2 regions of the Cellulomonas sp. KRMCY2 genome follow, and region 2 is predicted to be linked to the other one. Evidence: riboswitches for the same ligand, from Rfam matches in the RefSeq annotation. Region 2 holds a riboswitch; the other holds the start of a gene.
The links. Region 2 has a riboswitch for cyclic di-GMP ahead of K415_RS22435 (DUF4214 domain-containing protein). Riboswitches for the same ligand answer to the same signal wherever they lie in the genome.

Region 1 (7,752 bases), 280 kb from region 2:
TTGGGGTCGATCGCCAACCAGCTGCTCGACCCGTCGACGTCGTCGCGCAGGATGTTGCCGGGGTTGAGGTCACCGTGCGCCAGGCCGCTGCGAGGCGGGTCTCGGGGCAGCGTCCGGAGCAGATCGACGGCATGCCGGACCAGCCCTCGGTCCATCGTCACGGGTGCCTGGCCCCCGAGCCGGTCGAGCCGCTCGCTCGCGATCCCGGCGAGGCGGTCGGCCACCGTGACGAGCGCAGGGAACGGACCCGACGCGGGTGGCTCCACGGCCCCCATCTGCCGGAGCAGCGCGGCGCCGATCGCGATCTGCTCGCTGACCTGCACCGGCTCGTCGCGCAGGGCCGTCCCCGGCGTAGCGCGACGCAGCAGCAGCGCCCAGTCCTCGTCGCAGGACTCCAGGAGCCGGACGGCACCGTGGCCGTCCCAGACCCGCAGGGCTGCGGCCTCGTGCCGCGCCTCGTCGTGCGGGTAGGAGATCTTCAGGACCGCCGCCCCGGACGGGAGCGTGACCGGGGCCGCCCAGCCCGACATGCCGTCCTCGAACGGTGCGCCGACGGCCAGGCTCCACCGGTCCACCGCACGCTCGACGAGGCCGGGCAGGCGCTCGAGCCACTTCCGGCCACCGTCGGCGCCCACCATCGAGTGCAGCAGTCGCTCCGGGATGTCCACTCCCCCATCCTGTACGACGACGGGCGCCTCCCGAAGGAGACGCCCGTCGTCCGTGCCGCGCTGGTCAGGCTGCGCGGGTCGGACTCTGATCGGATCCGATCAGAAGTCCATCCCGCCCATGCCGCCGCCGTCGCCGCCACCGGCCGGCGCGTGACGCTCCGGCTTGTCGGCCACGACGGCCTCGGTGGTCAGGAACAGGGCTGCGATGGAGGCCGCGTTCTGCAGGGCAGAGCGGGTCACCTTGACCGGGTCGTTCACGCCGGCTGCCAGCAGGTCCTCGTAGACCCCGGTCGCGGCGTTGAGGCCGTGACCTGCAGGCAGGTTGCGGACCCTCTCGGCCACGACGCCACCCTCGAGACCCGCGTTGATCGCGATCTGCTTGAGCGGGGCGTCGATCGCCAGGTGCACGATGCGAGCACCGGTTGCCTCGTCGCCCTCGAGCGCCAGGATCTCAGGCGACTCGAACGCGAGCTTGCCGGCCTGGATGAGCGCGACGCCACCACCGGCGACGATGCCCTCTTCCACAGCGGCCTTGGCGTTGCGCACAGCATCCTCGATGCGGTGCTTGCGCTCCTTGAGCTCGACCTCCGTTGCGGCACCGGCCTTGATGACGGCGACGCCACCGGCCAGCTTCGCGAGGCGCTCCTGGAGCTTCTCGCGGTCGTAGTCGGAGTCGGAGTTCTCGATCTCGGCACGGATCTGCGAGACCCGACCGGCGATCTGCTCGGCATCGCCGAGGCCCTCGACGATCGTGGTCTCGTCCTTCGTGACGACGACCTTGCGCGCCTGCCCGAGCAGCTCGAGGCCGGCGTTCTCCAGCTTGAGACCGACGGTCTCGGAGATGACCTGGCCACCGGTGAGGATGGCCATGTCCTGCAGCATCGCCTTGCGACGGTCCCCGAAGCCGGGAGCCTTGACGGCGACCGACTTGAAGGTGCCGCGGATCTTGTTCACGACGAGCGTGGCCAGGGCCTCGCCCTCGAGGTCCTCGGCGACGATGAACAGCGGCTTGCCGGACTGGATGACCTTCTCCAGCAGCGGCAGCAGGTCCTTGACGTTGGTGATCTTGGACTCGACCAGCAGGACGTAGGCGTCCTCGAGGATCGCTTCCTGACGCTCGGCGTCGGTCACGAAGTACGCCGACAGGAAGCCCTTGTCGAAGCGCATCCCCTCGGTCAGCTCGAGCTCGAGGCCCAGCGCGCTGGACTCCTCGACGGTGATGACGCCTTCCTTGCCGACCTTGTCCATCGCCTCGGCGATGAGCTCACCGATCGCCGGGTCCCCGGCGGAGATGCCCGCAGTCGCGGCGATCTCCTCCTTGGTCTCGACCTCCTTGGCAGCCTTGAGCAGCTGCACGGTGACGGCCTCGACGGCCTTCTCGATACCGCGCTTGAGCGCGATCGGGTTGGCGCCGGCGGCGACATTGCGCAGACCCTCGCGCACGAGCGCCTGGGCGAGCACGGTTGCGGTGGTGGTGCCGTCGCCTGCGACGTCGTCGGTCTTCTTGGCGACCTCCTTGACGAGCTCGGCACCGATCTTCTCGAGGGGGTCCTCGAGCTCGATCTCCTTGGCGATCGAGACGCCGTCGTTGGTGATGGTGGGGGCGCCCCACTTCTTCTCGAGCACGACGTTGCGGCCCTTGGGGCCGAGTGTGACCTTGACGGCGTCGGCCAGGGCGTTCATGCCCCGTTCCATGCCGCGGCGGGCCTCCTCGTCGAAGGCAATGATCTTGGCCATTCGGATGGTCCTCCGGTTGTGGCGGTGACCTGGACATGGTGCCCGCGACGGACGGACCGGAGTCGCGACGGTCACGTCCCGTCGGCACCCCGGCCCTCACCGGACCAGGTTCTTCTGTCACTCTCGGGTCGAGAGTGCTAACTCATTATTGGCACTCGGTACCCGAGAGTGCAAGCGACGCGCGCCCGTTCCGCCCACGGCGAGACGTCACGCCGATCGGGGTCGCCGGGGGCGAGGTCGGTCAGACGCCGCGGACCTGCTCGGCCTGCGGGCCCTTGGTGCCCTGGCCCACCTGGAACTCGACCTCCTGGCCCTCCTCGAGGGCGCGGTACCCGTCCGCCTGGATCGCACTGAAGTGGACGAAGAGGTCAGGACCGCCATCGGCCGGGGTGATGAAACCGAAGCCCTTCTCAGCGTTGAACCACTTCACGGTGCCCTGAGCCATGCCTGCTCCTGTCGTGCTGCCTCTGGTGTCGACCGCGACGTGCGCGGCCACGATCCTGCGGAGCCTAGTGCGGCCGGCCGCACGGCGGCAGGGGCATCCGGCTGCTGAGGACGGCGGTACGTCGGCCCGTCGCTCAGGGCTCGTAGTCGGCGGCGAGGACCACGACGAGGCCGTCCGGGGCCTGTGCGGCGTCCTCCTGCACCGTGGCGATGCCGAGGGCAGCCGCGACCGCCTGGGCGGTGGCGACGTCCGCAGCGGCCGGGTAGTAGACGACCGAGGTCTCCAGGTCGTCGCCGTCCCAGTTGTCGGCGGTGGCGGCGGTGAACCCGGCTGCCTCGAGCCGGTCCGAGGCACCACCGGCCAGGCCGGCCCTCGACGTCGCGTTGAGCACCGAGACCGGCCGGGTGAGATCGGCGACCGGCTCAGGCGTCGGCTCCTGCGTGACCGCCGGCGTCTCCACCGGCGCTGCTGTCGCGGTCTCGGTCGCGGTCGCGCCGGCGCTGGGCTCCTGCGTGTCGTCCTCGGACTGACTGAAGCTCGGCAGCTCGACGCCGGAGAGCCCGTCCCAGTCGGACAGCCACGTCACGAGGCCGTAGGCGAGCACCGGGAACACGACCAGGACGGTGACGAACGGCCACCACCGGCTCCACCAGGAGCGCGGCGCACGGTGTGCACCGCGCGGGCCTCCGGACGCGTCGACCTCGTCGAACTCGTCAACAGCGTCGGGGTGCTCGCCTGGTCTCACGGCGGACAGGCTAGCGGGTCGACCTGGCCGCTCAGCCCTCGATGCCCAGGCGACGCGCGGTACGTGCTCGCTGACGCGAGGAACGCATGCGGCGAAGGCGCTTGATGAGCATCGGGTCGCAGGCAAGGGCGGCGGGTGAGTCGATCAGCGCGTTGAGGACCTGGTAGTACCGCGTCGCCGACATGTCGAAGAGGTCGCGGACCGCCTGCTCCTTGGCGCCGGCGTACTTCCACCACTGCCGCTCGAAGGCGAGGATCTGCTGGTCCCGTTCGGACAGCTCGGCGCCGGACGACGTCGCGGCCGTGCGGAACGGGGCTGCCGCGGTCGCGGTGGCGTCCATGCGGTCCTCCAGGTCGGTTCACTACGGCAGTCGGTCCACAAGCGGCAGGTCGGTTGAGCGGTCTGTCGGCTGCGCGGCCGTCGAGGCTCGAGCAGTGCCCATCGTAGACGCGAATGACAGCCGTGTCATTCCCGTGCCGGCCCCGTGCCGCCGGGCCCGTGCGGTCGCCTGCCGGTAGTCTCGCGGCGTGCCCCGGCTCCCCCTCGAGCAGATCATGGCGCCGGACTGGGCCGCCGCGCTGGCCCCGGTCGAGCCACGGCTGCGCGCGATCGGTGACCTGCTGCGCGCCGAGGTCGCCGCAGGGCGGCACTACCTGCCGGCGCCCGACGCGGTCCTGCGGGCGTTCGCCCAGCCGCTCGCCGACGTGCGAGTCCTGATCGTCGGCCAGGATCCCTACCCCACCCCGGGTCACGCCGTCGGGCTGGCGTTCTCGGTCGGGCCGCAGGTCCGACCGGTGCCCCGCTCGCTGCAGAACATCTACCGCGAGCTGGCCGACGACGTCGGTGGCTCGCCCGGCCCGTCCGGTGACCTCTCGGCATGGGCCGCCCAGGGCGTCCTGCTGCTCAACAGGGTGCTGACCGTGCGTGCCGGTGAGCCCGGCTCGCACCGGCAGCTGGGCTGGCAGGAGATCACCGACCGCGCGGTCGCGGCGCTGGTCGAGCGGGACGGGCCGCTCGTCGCCGTGCTGTGGGGCCGCGACGCCCAGGAGGTGCGGGCGGCGCTCGGCCGGGTCCCGGTGGTCGCGAGCGCGCACCCCAGCCCGCTCTCCGCCGCACGCGGGTTCTTCGGCTCGCGCCCGTTCTCGCGGGTCAACGAGCTCCTCGCGCGCCAGGGCGCCACGCCGATCGAGTGGTTCCCCGGCCCGCCGGGGCAGCCGACGGGGCCGCTCCATCGAGACGGAGCGGCCCCACGTCAGCCGACCGAGGCCTAGGCCTCAGTCTCCTTGAGCACGATGCTCACCCCCGTGAGCTGCTCAGCTGCCACCGGCGTCGTTGCCGGCACCACGACTCGCATCTGCGACGCATCCACCACTGCAGTCATCTCCGCCAGCGGAGCCCCCCCGGGCCCACTGAGAGTCACGATCACGTCGTAACCCTGGCAACGCTCGTCCAGCCCCGACAGCTGGGTGGCGCTCACCCCGTATCCCTGCAGTGCGGCGTCATACGCGACGTCGTAGTCGATCTGTACCTGTGAGGAGTTGCACTGCTCTGCCGTGCTGCTCCCGATCAGGATCTCTTGCCCCCCGAGGTCAACCCCCGCTGCGGACGCGGTCCGCACTCCCACCAGCGCTACGGCAACCAGGGCGACCGATGCCGCCTTGCGGTTCTTGTTGCTGATCATCTGTCACCCCTCCTGGGTCCGAGATGGCTTCCTGCCTGTGCACTCCCTGTGCCGGACGTCTGTGTCCGGCGGTGGCTCCTGTCGTCACGTCCTGTGACTCGTGGAGCGGAGGCCTCGTCCGAGGCTCTAGGGGATGCAGCTGCCGGCCGTGCCGGCTCTCGGAGCAGCGCACTGCGCTGTGGAGGGGATCGAGGTCGATGCCGTCATGTTCATGACTGGGCCCTGTCGTTCGGTAACCCGGCTGACCCAGAGGGCCCCGTGGCTTTGCGTCCCCACCTTGCGATGGGTTTGCCGCTTTTCGCTGACCTGTTCAGGATGACGCACTGTGCCCGCCCCGTCCAGGGTGGGTCGGTTCGAGGGCGTCCGAATTAGCCCGACAAGTATGCTTCGGCGCACACTGTGCAGGTGTATTTCACCCGCTCGGACTCCTTTCTCGACGCCGTCCCGGTACCTGCTGAACCGCCGCACGTCCCCTGGCGACGCTTCGCTGCTCTCGGCGACTCGTTCACCGAGGGGCTGTGGGACGTCCCCGGCGGCGAGCCGCCCACGCGCACCGCGGCCACCGACCCCGCGCCGACCTGCCGGGGCTGGGCCGACCTGCTCGCGCTGCACCTCGCCGAACGCGCCGAGGACGGCCGGCTGGAGTACGCCAACCTGGCCGTGCGGGGCCGGCTCCTGGGCCCGATCCTGCGCGAGCAGGTTCCGGCGGCGCTCAGTCTGGAGCCCGACCTCGTGAGCCTGATCGGCGGCGGCAACGACATCCTGCGTCCCGCTGCGGATCCGGACCGTCTGGCCGCCCAGCTGGAGCGCGCCGTCGTCGCGCTGCGCGCCGCGGGGGTCGACGTCCTGCTCGGCACCGGCATGGACTCCAAGGACAGCCCCGTCGTGCGCCGGACCCGCGGCCGCGCCGCCGTGCTCAACGCGCACATCTGGTCGATCGCCCGTCGCCACGACGCCCACGTCCTGGACCTGTGGGGGATGCGCTCGCTGCGGGACTGGCGGATGTGGGCTCCGGACCGGATCCACCTGACCACCGAGGGGCACCGCCGGGTCGCACAGGGCGCCCTGGCTGCGCTCGGGCTGGAGCCGGACGATCCGGCGTGGGACGACCCGCTCGCGCCGTTGCCGCCGCTGCCGCGCGCCGCGCAGGTGCGCGACGACATCGAGTGGTTCCGCTCGCACGCCTACCCGTGGGCGACGCGCCGGCTGCGCGGCCGGTCCTCGGGGGACGAGCGGACGGCCAAGCGGCCGAAGCTGACGCCGCTGGGCTGACCAGGCTCAGGGCCGGTTCAGCACGCCGCGACCGGGCCGTTGTTCGGCAGCGGAGCTTGCCGGAGGTGAGGGCCCCAGAGAGCCACGGGCGCCGTTGCCTCGGTTCGCACGGACCTCGTCCCTAGGCACATCCGCCGGAGAGGACGTCACGGTAGGCCGCCTCCGTGCGATTCAGGACGAGCGAGAACTGGCGTGGTGCACCGCTGGTGACGTCACGGAAGTTGGAGCCCGAGTTGTTGCTGTTGACCCCCCGCACCTTGAGCTGGCCGGCGGTGCACTGGCCTTCCCGCGTCGCGTCGTTCGTGTCCCAGTAGCGCGCGACGTCCGAGTAGTCGTCGAGATCGGAGTTGCCGAGCGCAGTCGGGACGGTGCCGTAGAACGGGTGCGGAAGGTTGAAGGTGACCTGCCACCTGAGGGCCAGAGCGGAGGTCGTCTCGACCACGACGTCGTAGTAGTCGGCGACCAAGCTGCCGGACTCCTTGATTCCGGTGAACCGGGTGACCGTCGCGGTACAGGTGGCACCCGGGGATCCGCCGCTGACGACCGTGCACCAGATGTGCGGGGGTGTGAACGACCAGGTCGTCGGCAGGTTCCAGCCGCCGACGGTCGCCTGGACGGTCAGCGACGACAACGCCGTGTAGGTCGGGAGGCTGACGACGGTGGCGCCCGATGCCGCAGCCGCGGCCGAGCCGCTGCCCACGGGGGTCGTGCCGTTGAGCAGCGTGAGCAGGACGGTGCGACCGGCACAGCCTGCAGGGACGGTGATGCTCACGGCCGAGAACGTCATGGTCGTGCCGTTGGTCGCCGTCGCGGCGGCCGGGCCGGCGCACGGGTGACCGACCGCGGTCGACGTCATGGTGGCCCCGGCGAGCGGCTGGGAGGCAGCGCTCGCGAAGGAGATGGTGGCGAGCAGCGCGAGGGCGGCGAGCGCGCCCGCCAGGCCCCGACGTCGGCCGCTCAACTGTGGATCACGAGGTCGACGCCCGTGATCGTGCTCGCCGGCACGTTCGCGGGGAAGGTCGCAGTCAGGGTGCCGCCCGTGCCGAGAGTGACCGTGCCGGTGAGCTCCGAGCCGACGGCAGCCCCACCGGCACCCCTTGGCTGGATCCGGTACTTGAGGCCCGCGCAGGCGGCGTTCACGTTGCCCAGGGTGACGGCCGAGGCCTGGTACTGGCCGGCCGAGAAGGTGGTGGTCGTGAACCCG
Region 2 (7,752 bases):
CCAAGGGGGTCGTTGCGCATGACGAGCGGGTCCTTCGCCGTCCTGCGGTCGTGCCGGACACTGGTCAGGACGGCAGCATCCGTGACTCGGCGCAGATCCTTGACGCTTCGGATCCGGGTGTCGACGACCGTCCGGGTAAGCGCGACGAGCACCCCGAGCGCGAGACCGGCGACGAGCCCGGTGGCCGAGTACAGCTTCGTGTTCGGACCCGACGGGAATACCGGCGGGATCGCCGTTGCCACCACCGTGAGCTGCACCGTCGACTGGCCGCTGGCCACGTCGCCCTCGAGCTCCGCGACGGACAGGGCCAGCTCGCGGCTCACCGCGTTCGCGATCTCCGCCGCCCGTTGCGGGTTCCCGTCGGTGACCCGGAACTCCAGGAAGTACGTGTTCACCGGCCTGGTCACGGTCACCATGCGCGCGAGCGTCCGCGGGGTCATCGACAGGTCCAGCTCCTCGATGACCGGCTCGAGGACGAACGGCGAGGTCGCGAGCTGGGCGTAGGACTCGATCCGGTTGTCGGTATAGGTCGCACCCTGAACACGCTCCCCCACCGACTCGCCACCGATGGAGGAGACGATGATGCTCGCCGTCGCACTGTAGGTGGCCGGCAACGACTTCGCGTACGCGTACGCGCCACCCAGACCGAGGAGCCCGATCAGCATGATCACGATCCAGTGCTTGCGCACGATCCTGATGTATTCGCTGAGCTCCACTCCGTGCCACCTCTCTCGGCGACGGACGGCGCCGACGCGGACTCTCGCACGTTGTCACGTGCACTCGATTATGGGACAGACGCCTGGCGACCGACAGGCGGGGAGGCCGAACGGACCGCCGCAATGTGCGTGTTCGACCGACTTTCACCCGGTTGGCGGGATCACCGGTCGGCGATCATGCACCGACGACAACCCTCGGATCTCGCGGTACCACTTGAGCGCGGCCAGTGCGAGGAAGCCAGCGGTTGCCGCGGTGATGACCGTGTAGACACCGAAGAAGACCGTCGGTGCACCGAGCAGCAGGAAGCTCAGGCAGAGCAGCCCGTAGTCGGTCGGGATGACCAGGATCGACCGGAGCCACGGCGCCCTGCCCTCGGTGGACGCCACGGATGCGACGCCTCGCGCCCGGCGAAGCTGCTCGGTCAGGATCATCCCGAAGAAGAGGACCGCGCCGACCACGGCCCCGACCAGCGGCACAAGGAGCCAGACGTCGTCGACCACGTCGAAGCGGTGAAGACCGACCGTGAGCGCGAGCGGCAGAGCCGAGACTTTCGTCGCGTCGACCATGTGGTCGAGCCACTCGCCCGCCGGGCTCCCGGTCCCGGTGAGTCGGGCGACCTGACCGTCGGCCGAGTCGAAGCCGTAGCCCAGGACGAGGCACGCGCTGACCGTTGCACCAAGGCCCCAGGACGGGGGCCGCAGGACCAGCAACGCGATCCCGGTGAAGGTGAACAGCGCGCTGATACCGGTCACGGCATTCGGGGACAGCCCGGTGCGGTAGGCCCACGCGGCCAGGAGCCGACCGATCCGGCGGTTGACGAACCGGGAGTATGCGGGTGCGCTGCGCGCCGCTCCCTTCTGCGCCCCCGCCAGCCGCCTGACGGTCTCACGGTAGCTCTCGGGCGCTGGCTTCCTGGTCACGGGGTCACCTCCGCCGGGACGCGTCGGTGCGGCTGGACCCTAGGCACGGCATGCGCTGCGAGGTCTCGCACCAGCCGTTCGTACCCATCGGTCACATCGTCCCAGTCGTAGTCACGGGCACGCACCCGCAGGGCATCTCCGCGCGCACCCACGGCGGCGTCGTCCGACTCGGACGCCTCGACCTGGCGCGCCACGTCGTCGGCGGAGGAGAAGTACGTCCCATCCGTCCGCAGCACCTCACGGTTGAAGGAGACGTCGTAGGCGATCGTCGCCGTCCCGGCACCGATCGCGCGCAGCAACGACGGGTTCGTCCCGCCCACGGAGTGCCCGTGGAGGTAGGTTCGCGCCCCGGCGTACAGCTGGTCGAGCAGCTCCTGGTCCCACACGCCGCCGGCGAGCCTGACCCGCGGATCGCCCCCCGCGCGCGCCCTGATCCGGGCCGTGTACTGGTCGGCGTACGGCGCGGACCCGACGACGACCAGCAGGCGGCGCGCCGCACTCCGCACGAACCCGTCGACGATGAGGTCCACGTGGTTCTCCGGCTCGAAACGGGCGACCACCAGGTGGTAGCCACCGGCCTCGAGGCCCAGCTCGGCCAGTCGCTCCCTCCGGGAAGGGTCGATGCACGGCGCCCCGTAGCTCAGGAGCGTGGTCGGGACTCCGAACGAGCGCGCGTAGTACTCCTGGATGCCGACGGCGTCGGCGATCAGGGCATCCGACCAGCGGACGGATGCCGACTCCGCCCAGCGGTAGTAGGACTTCCCAGCACGGCCCCACTTCGCACGCTTCCACTCGAGGCCGTCGACATGCGTCGCCACCGGGACGCGTGCCATCCGCAGGAGCGGCAGCCAGGGGGCGTTGGCCGCGTTGAACACGAGGGCGACGTCGGTGCGATGACGCAGCAGGTGCATCACCGAGAGGCCACTGTGGCTGAGGGTCTCGAGGGAACGCCGGCGCAAGGCCGGAAGCGTGACCAGACGCATGCCCAGGTGGGTCGTCATCGGTTCGCCGTTCCCCGCGCGGCAGTAGACCGTGACGTCGTGACCGCGTGCGGCGAGACGGCGGCCGACCTCCTCGACGGCCGTCTCGAACCCGCCGTAGCGCGCGGGCACCCCGCGCGTCCCGACCATCGCGATCGACACGACGCGTGCGCCCGTGTGCGAGCCGACCCTCCCCATGCCACCCCTCTTCACTGGTGCGCGCATCGTCGAGCCAGGTCCCCCGGGGACACCCCGAGGTCAGCCCGACCGAGCCGGTCGACCGGCCGTCCCAGTGGCGTCACCTGCTGGTCACCCACGAGTTCCCGACGGGCATGATCGTATCCCGGTCAAATGTCCGGAATTGCACCCTGTGCCCGATTTCACCCGGTGCTCGTGCCCTGACGGGGCCGTCGTCGGGACCGGCGGCCCGGACGCGGCAGCCCGCTCCGGGCCGGCCGGCCCCGTCCGACGAGTCCGCTCTCCGCCCTCGCGGCCACGGCGCTCCAGACCCCTTTGGTCGGTTTGTGCACGCAATGTCCGACTATTTTGTGACTCGAGTCACAGATCATCAGACCAATAGTCCCAAATGGTCGCGCCGGGTTGACGTACATTTGAAACGGGCCGGACCGGGTAAGGCACGAATTCGCCTACTCATGATCAGACAAACCGGTCGAGATGCACTTCAGGTCGACGAAGATTCTGCCGATGACTGAAGGAGCGAGCGTGTAAGCGACGCGCGCCGGGCGACACGCACCACAGGCACACGCACGTAGACGACAAGGGCAAACCCGTCGAGAGGCGGGGACGCAAAGCCAAGGGACCAGACAGGTCAGCCAGGCCACCGAAATACGGAGCTCTCGTGGACTTCAGCCAGACGACACCCTCTGCACGCCCCGCCACCATCGACCGGACACCACCGGCACCGCCCCAGGGCGGCACCCGACGGCACCGCCGGTGGACCTCGATCCTGGTGGCGACCGCGCTGACCACGGCCATGGCATCGACGATGGCCGTGTCACCCGCACAGGCGCAGGTACGGCCCGCGTGGACGCCGGTGACCGTCGCAGCGGCCACCCGCGTGCCGACGATGACCGCCGCGGCCACCGCGACGTTCGTCACCGCGGTCTACCGAGACCTCTTCGAGCGTGGGGTCGACGCCGCCGGCCTGGCGAACTGGACCACCGCCCTGTCGAACGGGACCCCCCGCGGGGCGGTGGCGAACTCGATCACCTACAGCGACGAGTACCGCGGCCGCCTGATCGAGGAGTCCTACCAGACCTACCTCGGGCGCGGCGCGGACGCGGGCGGTCTCCGGGGCTGGGTCGACTCGATGCGCTACGGCACGACCTTCCAGGAGATGGAGGCCGGCTTCCTCGCCTCCGACGAGTACTACTCCAAGGCGGGCGGCTCGGCTGCCGAGTGGGTCCGGCGGCTCTATGCCCACGTGCTGGGCCGTTCCGCTGGCGACTCCGAGGTGCGCGGATGGGCCTCAGCTCTCCAGGGCGGCACAACCCGCTACGCCGTGGCGATGGGCTTCCTGGTCTCCACCGAGCACCTGACGGCGGTCGTCGACGGCCACTACCGGCACCTGCTCGGCCGTGGGATCGACGCGTCAGGCGCCGCCGGCTGGGTCAGTGCCATCCAGAACGGTCACCGCGTCGAGGAGATCATCGGTGGCATCGTCGCCAGCGACGAGTACGTCGTACGCAACGTTGGCGCGACAGGGACGCAGGCCACACCGCCCGCCCCAGCAGTGCCGGCGCCCGCCCCCGCAGTGCCGGCGCCGGCTGGCCCGCCGAGCGAGGCGAACACCGGGGTGCCGGCGGGCAGGGCGTTGACGGTCCATGACGGCAACCTGACGATCACGACGCCGGGTACGGTGATCGACGGTCTGGACATTCGTGGGTTCGTGCGGGTCAAGGCCGCGAACGTGGTGATCCGCAACTCGATCATCCGCGGCCCGGCCACACCCCTGACCGCCCCGATGTCACTGGTGCAGTCCGATGCCGGTCCGGGCACCAACCTGCTGATCGAGGACAGCGAGATCTACGCCCAGGCGCCCTCGCGGTTCGTCGACGGGATCGTGGGCATGGGCTTCACCCTGCGCCGGGTCGACATCCACACCGTGATCGACCAGGTCAAGATCATCGGCGACAACGTCACCGTGGACGGCGCCTACCTGCACGGGAACCTGTTCTACCCGGCCGACGGGACGAACATCGAGTCCCACGACGACAACGTCCAGGTCGCCATCGGGTCGAACATCCAGGTCGTCAACAGCACCCTGTCCGGGTCGACCAACGCCGCGGTGATGATCACCCAAGACCGCGGGTCGGTGGTGGGCTTCACCTTCCGGGGCAACTCCGCCGACAACGGCGCGTGCACGATCAACGTCGCGGAGAAGATCTACGGACCACCGCCGGGGCTCTCGATCACCAACAGCGTCTTCGGCACCGGCCAGGTCCACGCACGATGCGCGATCCTGATGTCGGACACCACCAAGGCCGCAGCCACCATCACCGGCAACACCTTCACCGACGGCTCAGTGGCCACCACCTCCCGCAGCTACTGACCGCAGCAGACCGACGCACCGCCGGGCCCCGACCGAAAGACCGGTCGGGGCCCGGTCGTCTCCGGGCGATCCCCGGAGACCGACGTTCCCCATCGGGCGTCAGTAAGCACCTGAACCCAGGAACACGGCGCGGATCGTCTTCCAGAGGATGACCAGATCCATCGTGACGGACCAGTTGTCGACGTATCGCAGGTCGAGGCGGACCGACTCGTCCCAGGTGAGGTCCGAGCGACCCGACACCTGCCAGAGGCCGGTCAGGCCGGGCTTGACCCGCAGGCGCCGGTGGACGGGGTCGTCGTACTCCGCCACCTCCGCGGCGAGCGGCGGGCGCGGCCCGACGAGCGACATGTCGCCGGTCACGACATTGAGCAGCTGCGGGAGCTCGTCGATCGAGTAGCGGCGCAGGACCTTGCCCACCCGGGTGACCCGCGGGTCGTCGCGCATCTTGAACAGCACCCCCGCGCCGTCGCTCTCCGGCCGCAGGCCGGCGAGCCTGCTGTCCGCGTCTACGTACATGCTGCGCAGCTTCCACATCGTGAAGGTCCGGCCGTCCACGCCGATCCGCGTCTGGCGGTAGAACGCGGGGCCCGGGGACGTCAGCCGGACGGCGATCGCTGCGAGCGCCACGACGGGCGCGGCGACGAGCATCAGGGCGGTGCCGACCGAACGGTCGAGCGCTGCCTTGGCGATCATGCGACGGCGCGGGGCCCCCACCTCCACCTGGAGCAACGAGAGCCCGGCGGTCGGCCGCACGGTCAGCCGCGGCCTGGCCACCTCGATGATGTCCGGGACGACGATCAGCTGCGCGCCGGCACGGTCGAGCGCCCAGGACAGACGCCGCAACCCCTCGCCGCTCAGGTGCGAGCCCGCGACCACGACGACCTCCACTGCCCGGTCCACGACCACCTGCGGGACGTCGGCCAGCGCACCGACAACCGGGATGCCGTCCAGCGGCTCGGCCCGGTCGATGCTCGGCAGGCAGATGCCGGAGACGTGGTAGCCGTGGTACGGCGCGCGTGCCAGGTCGTCGACCACGCGTTCGACGTCCTGCCGTTCGCCCACCACGATCGTGCGCATCATCGAGTAGCCCTTGGCGCGGTGCCGGTGCAGCATCTGCCGGTGGGCATAGCGTCCGACGAGCGAGAGGAGCACGAGCGCCGGGACCCCGCCGAAGATCAGGGTGCGCGAGATGTCGGCCTGCAGCGTGTAGCTCACGCCCATCAGGAGCATCCCGCCGGTGAGGCCGGCGCGCAGCACCGCCTGGAACTCGGTCGGACCGTCCCCCAGCGTCCTGGCCTCGTAGCCGTGGGCTATCGCCACCAGGAGGACGAAGCCGGCAGCAGCGGCCGCGGCGAACGCCGCCGTGTGCGGCCCGTTCCCGTACAGCGGGACCATGATCGCCGTGCCGACGGCCACCGCGACAGCGGCGTCTATGGACAGGGCGACCCGCTGGTAGCTTGCCGCGACGTCCGCCCAGCGCAGACCGACGGAGTCGTTGAAGGGAGTCGCGCGGGGCTCGAAGGGGTGGGTCGATGCCCAGGATCGGCGCGGGCCGGCGGCAGTGCCACGGCGGTCGATACGGCTGGTCCAGTCGAGGCCGTGTTCTGCAGCAAGCGTCACGACGACACACCCCCAGACCCGGTCTGCATACGCGCCCAGCACGCGAAGCGTCGGCTTTGAGGCTATACCCGGTGGTCTGTCCGGATCAGTACGAAGTGTCCGTTTTCACCCGCTCGTACCAGGTTCTGTTACCGGGCCGTAATATTCGCGACGGTCGATGCGGGGCACGAGCGCGGGCGCCCGTCCCTCACGACGGAGCGTGAAACCTCTGCTGCGCGGCGAGCAGACCCTGGCCCACGATCATCTCGACGGCGTCGGCGGCGGCGTCGATCAACCACGGCAGGTCCTTGCGCTCGGCGGACGAGAAGTCCCTCAGCACGTGGTCCGCGGCATCCATCCGTCCGGGTGGGCGACCGACACCGATGCGCACCCGCAGGTACTCCCGTGTGCCCAACGACGCGCTGATGCTCCGCAGACCGTTGTGCCCGCCCTCGCCGCCGCCGACCTTGAGCCGGATGCTCGCGAACGGCAGGTCGATCTCGTCGTGCACGACGACGAGGCGGTCCGGCGGGACCTGGAGGTAGCCGGCGAGTGCGGCGACGGGGCCACCCGACACGTTCATGTAGCCGCCCGACCGCGCGAGGACGACCCGGGGACCCGGCGCACCCCCCGGCAGCACCCCCAGGCGGGCCTCAGCGACCTGGCAGCGGCTGCGGTGCGCCGTGAGCGTCGAGCCCGTGCGACGGGCCAGCTCGTCGACCACCATGTGACCGAGGTTGTGCCGGTTGCCGGCGTACGTCGGCCCGGGGTTCCCGAGTCCGACGACGAGCCAGGGCGTGCTCATCCCATCCGTCCCGTCCCCCACGCGCGCGACGCCCGGCCCCGACAGGGCCGGGCGTCGCAACGCACCTACGAGTCTACCGAGCAGGAGCTCAGGCCTCCTCGGCCTCTGCCGCTGCAGCGGAGGCAGCGGAGGCGGCCGACTGCACGGCTGCCTGCTCCT

Region 1: another riboswitch for cyclic di-GMP. It lies ahead of K415_RS0103305 (hypothetical protein); the one in region 2 lies ahead of K415_RS22435 (DUF4214 domain-containing protein).

Annotation. Positions count from the first base shown of each region.
Region 1 is NZ_JAGF01000001.1:661,453-669,204, forward strand. Features, by position in the region: gene K415_RS0103275 (aminoglycoside phosphotransferase family protein) at 1-668, opposite strand, end outside; gene groL (chaperonin GroEL) at 768-2,405, opposite strand; gene K415_RS0103285 (cold-shock protein) at 2,647-2,850, opposite strand; gene K415_RS0103290 (LytR C-terminal domain-containing protein) at 2,984-3,595, opposite strand; gene K415_RS0103295 (DUF3263 domain-containing protein) at 3,627-3,935, opposite strand; gene K415_RS0103300 (uracil-DNA glycosylase) at 4,123-4,866, shown strand; gene K415_RS0103305 (hypothetical protein) at 4,863-5,276, opposite strand; cyclic di-GMP riboswitch class I at 5,505-5,579, opposite strand; gene K415_RS0103310 (SGNH/GDSL hydrolase family protein) at 5,682-6,548, shown strand; gene K415_RS0103315 (hypothetical protein) at 6,670-7,509, opposite strand; gene K415_RS0103320 (hypothetical protein) at 7,506-7,752, opposite strand, start outside.
Region 2 is NZ_JAGF01000001.1:380,500-388,251, forward strand. Features, by position in the region: gene K415_RS0101935 (polysaccharide biosynthesis tyrosine autokinase) at 1-716, opposite strand, end outside; gene K415_RS0101940 (CDP-alcohol phosphatidyltransferase family protein) at 861-1,637, opposite strand; gene K415_RS0101945 (DUF1972 domain-containing protein) at 1,634-2,815, opposite strand; cyclic di-GMP riboswitch class I at 3,389-3,463, shown strand; gene K415_RS22435 (DUF4214 domain-containing protein) at 3,477-5,189, shown strand; gene K415_RS0101955 (sugar transferase) at 5,289-6,809, opposite strand; gene pth (aminoacyl-tRNA hydrolase) at 6,997-7,593, opposite strand; gene K415_RS0101965 (50S ribosomal protein L25/general stress protein Ctc) at 7,682-7,752, opposite strand, start outside.